Regions from separate parts of the Paenibacillus sp. PsM32 genome, predicted to be linked through region 1. Evidence: a T-box and tRNA genes for the amino acid it is inferred to sense, from the RefSeq annotation. Region 1 holds a T-box; the other holds one or more tRNA genes.
The links. The T-box of region 1 lies ahead of leuS (leucine--tRNA ligase). A T-box ahead of a tRNA ligase gene usually reads a tRNA of that ligase, here a tRNA-Leu.
Positions count from the first base shown of each region.

Region 1 (2,209 bases):
TGACTCTAAAGTATATTCAGATCATTTACCAATAAAATTCAGAATCAAATTTGATGAGAAGGAGTGATATTATTATGAATGAAGATTTTTGGGGATTCAAAGATTTAATTGATGAAAGTACAAATAATATATTTTTAGGTATTCTGCAACAACAAAAAGAAGTTTTTACAGAAAAAACAAAAGGTATTCTTCAAATTGAAATCTTGAATAAAAAAATAGATATTCAACGTAGAGATGGTTTTAAATTAACAACAGAATTTAATATTGTGGCACCATATTTAGACAATTACTCATATACTTTATTTACTGTGTACTCTAAACCTGAAAAAAATTATCCTATCGCTATTGATACACAAATTACTTTAGACAAACATGTAATTGAAAATAAAAGTTGGTATGAAGATTTTGCGTATGAATGTAAAGATGACGAACAATTTATAATGATATTAGAAAAAATATTAAGTTCTACAGAGACTACACAAATTGTTCAAAATTTATATACAAAAAGTAAAGTAGAATGGAATGATGAGTCAGAGTAAGCCTATATGCAAGACAGACAATGAATTTCTTTAATCATTGACTTTCCAGGGCGAATTTTTTAAAATAGAGCTATTGTTATATTTTATAATACAATGCTCAGTGAAAAGGAATAGTAATATTAGTAAGCATGTAATGATAGAGAGTCGACGGGTGGTGCAAGTCGATATGATGCTGATATGAACTCGCCTTGGAGATATGTGGCAAGAATATTGGAATACGCTGTTATTTTTATCAGTACATAGTCAGCGTAGTTATCCTATTTCTGAACGACATCGGCTTCCTACCGTTATCAGGCAACTAAGTGAGTGGATAGCAAAGTATGCTTGTTCACTAACTAGGGTGGTACCGCGAGACACAACCTCTCGTCCCTAGCGATATTATGCGCTATGGATGAGAGGTTTTTTTGTCGCATATGAGCAGTAAGCTATGAATGAAATACAGGTATACGACAGACACACACGATCGTTAAGATCGAAGGAGGACACATTGATGACAGATTCAAAAACAACTCAACCTGGTTATCATCCACAGCAGATCGAACCGAAGTGGCAAGGATATTGGGATCAACACAAAACATTCAAAACACAAGAAGAACCAGGTAAACCGAAATTTTATGCATTGGATATGTTCCCTTATCCATCTGGAGCAGGTCTGCATGTAGGGCATCCTGAAGGATATACAGCTACAGATATCGTGTCTCGCTACAAGCGTATGCGTGGTTTTAATGTACTTCATCCGATGGGATGGGATGCGTTTGGTCTACCAGCAGAACAATATGCAATGGATACAGGCGAACACCCACGTGATATTACATTCAAAAATATCGATAATTTCCGCCGTCAAATTAAATCATTAGGATTTTCTTATGATTGGGATCGTGAGATCAGCACAACTGACCCACAGTATTACAAATGGACACAATGGATCTTTATCCAATTGTATAACAAAGGGCTTGCTTATGTAGATGAAGTCGCTGTGAACTGGTGCGAAGCATTAGGAACAGTACTTGCGAATGAAGAAGTTATTGATGGCAAAAGTGAACGTGGAGGACATCCAGTTGTCCGCAAACCGATGCGTCAATGGGTACTACGTATTACAGAATACGCAGAGCGTCTTTTGGACGATTTGGAAGAATTGGATTGGACCGAAAGTATCAAAGATATGCAGCGTAACTGGATCGGCAAATCTGTCGGTGCAGAAGTGCACTTTGATATTGAAGGAACCGATAAAAATCTAACCGTATTTACAACGCGTGCAGATACTTTATTTGGTGCAACATATTGCGTATTGGCTCCTGAACACGAGTTAGTCGATGTGATTACAACACCTGAGCAAAAAGAGGCTGTCAAAGCGTATCAAGATCAAGCAACACATAAGAGTGATCTAGAACGTACAGATTTAGCAAAAGACAAAACAGGCGTATTTACAGGTGCTTATGCAATTAATCCAGCAAGTGGCGAGAAATTACCAATCTGGATCGCTGATTATGTACTTGCAGGTTACGGTACAGGCGCTATTATGGCGGTTCCTGCACATGATGCTCGTGACTGGGAATTTGCTAAAAAATTCGATTTGGAAATTAAAGAAGTAGTAGCTGGAGGCAGTGTACAAGAAGAAGTGTATACAGGCGAAGGCGAACATGTGAATTCTGATTTCTTAAATGGATTAA
Region 1 covers NZ_JARUWY010000005.1:307,463-309,671, forward strand. The annotation lists gene QCD85_RS12900 (endonuclease/exonuclease/phosphatase family protein) at 1-67, shown strand, start outside; gene QCD85_RS12905 (hypothetical protein) at 75-539, shown strand; T-box leader at 631-913, shown strand; gene leuS (leucine--tRNA ligase) at 1,030-2,209, shown strand, end outside.

Region 2 (2,209 bases), on a different contig from region 1:
TATTATTGAGCGGTCGTGGTGGAATGGCAGACACGCTACCTTGAGGGGGTAGTGGGTGTATACCCGTGGAGGTTCGAGTCCTCTCGACCGCATATAAAGTAAAAAAAGTCCTAGCTGTTATAGCATGGACTTTTTTTCTAATGTTATAAATATAGGATAGAATAGAGTGCTTATTTTTGGTAGAATATAACGAGTGATTCATTTCTATTCGTCATATTCGCAGTAGAGCTTTGAATACATAAATATGATGCGAATCAATCTTGATCTGCTGTATAGTGCAAGAGCTATAGGTGACCTATGTACGCATATCAGTGGTTACAGTAATCATGAATATCAAGCAGGTCAGCGACTTGTTTACGATATCTGGTTGCTTTGCGTGTCCCGTTAATAAGATTGGATAAGCGGGAAGGAGGAATCCCGTAACGCGTGCAAAATGTCTTCTGATCCATCTGTAATTCTGCTAGACGTTGCTTGATTGCCCAACCGAAGGGGGTAACGGGCTGCTTACGATTCAATAGAAATCACCCCTTAATTTAACATAAAATGATGTATGCTTAGGTTGTAAATAAAGAGCTTCAAATTCATTATTGAACAACCTATGATATAATTATTTAGGGAAAGTAGTAAAAAAATGTCGCTAAAGTAAGTATATACTTTTTTAAGTTGTTAATCAATAAAAATAACTTAATTGAGTATCTAAAGATAATAACGTCGGGAGTGGAGGTACAATATGCAATCTATCTATGATCGAATCGAAATATTGATTAAGAATAAAGGGATTACTAAAAAATCATTTTGTGAACAATTAAAAATCAGTACAGGTAATTTTGGTGATTGGAAAAGAGGCAAATCGACACCCGGTACACATAAGCTTATAGAAATTGCCGCTTACTTTAACACAAGTCTGGATTGGTTGCTTACAGGGCAAGAACGTCTTCCTGAATTAATTAAAGAGCAGACTGATCCTTATTTTTTTGAACTAATGGGGCAATTGAATTGCCAAGATGAAATACTGTCAGAACAGGAAAAAGGTTTTATCAAAGAATATATTGAATTCACAGTGTATCGCAAAAATAAAAAGCAAGATCAATAATATAAGGTATTCCAAAGTCCGTCGTTCATTGACGGGCTTTTTATATGAAGTAATTTGTACTATAGTTAACAAAGCGTAGTAGACAGTGTTCATTTTATTGCTTATTAAGTATGGGAAGTATAAGAAGGTTTACAAGTGACGTTCAGGATAGTATAATATGGAGGTTCGCTATAAGAACGTGATATGTACGCGGTCGTGGTGGAATGGCAGACACGCTACCTTGAGGGGGTAGTGGGTGTATACCCGTGGAGGTTCGAGTCCTCTCGACCGCATTATAAGCTTTATCGAATACAAAGTTACATATTCCTCAACACAAAAAGCCTTTTAAACAGTAAGAGATATTTATATGTCTCTAGGTTTAAAAGGCTTTTTTGTATGAAATTTTAGGATGTTATAAAAAATTATGATAGTGTAGATGAAGAATCCGTATCATTTTTTAACAATTCAAGGATATCTGCTTGTATTTTGTCTGGAGTCGTTTGAGGTGAATATCGTTTGACAGGTTTACCATTACGATCAATTAAGAATTTGGTAAAATTCCATTTAATCGCTTTGGAGCCTAGTATCCCGGGAGCTTCTTTGCTTAAATATTGAAAAAGTGGATGTGCAGAAGAACCTTTGACTTCTAGCTTTTCAAACATAGGAAAAGTAACTCCATAATTCAACTGACAAAATTCGGAAATTTCTTCGTTAGAACCAGGATCTTGTTGACCAAATTGATTACTTGGAAATCCTAAAATTTCGAAATCATGATCTTTAAACTCATCATATAAGTCTTGAAGACCGGCAAATTGAGGAGTGAATCCGCACTTACTCGCTGTATTGACGATTAACATAGGTTTGCCTTTGTAATTCTCTAACGGTACTTTTTCTCCACGAATATTATCAACAGCGTAATCATAGACACTCATACTAATACTCCACCACCTTTTTTGTTTGGTAACCTATTATAACATGATACAATTTAATTTCAAAAAATAGAGTTCATTGTGTGTCTTACGTTTCATTTTGCTAGAAATGCTTTACAAATATAGTGTTGGTCTAAAATAGCCTATTACAAGGAGCTGAAAAGAAATGGCAGTATATACAGCAAAAGTAACAGTCCACGGTGGACGT
Region 2 covers NZ_JARUWY010000001.1:707,542-709,750, reverse strand. The annotation lists tRNA gene QCD85_RS03340 (tRNA-Leu) at 10-92, shown strand; gene QCD85_RS03335 (helix-turn-helix domain-containing protein) at 309-515, opposite strand; gene QCD85_RS03330 (helix-turn-helix domain-containing protein) at 731-1,093, shown strand; tRNA gene QCD85_RS03325 (tRNA-Leu) at 1,283-1,365, shown strand; gene QCD85_RS03320 (glutathione peroxidase) at 1,495-2,004, opposite strand; gene QCD85_RS03315 (organic hydroperoxide resistance protein) at 2,168-2,209, shown strand, end outside.
Region 2: it has a tRNA-Leu gene. The T-box ahead of leuS (leucine--tRNA ligase) is inferred to sense a tRNA for this amino acid. The anticodon was not compared.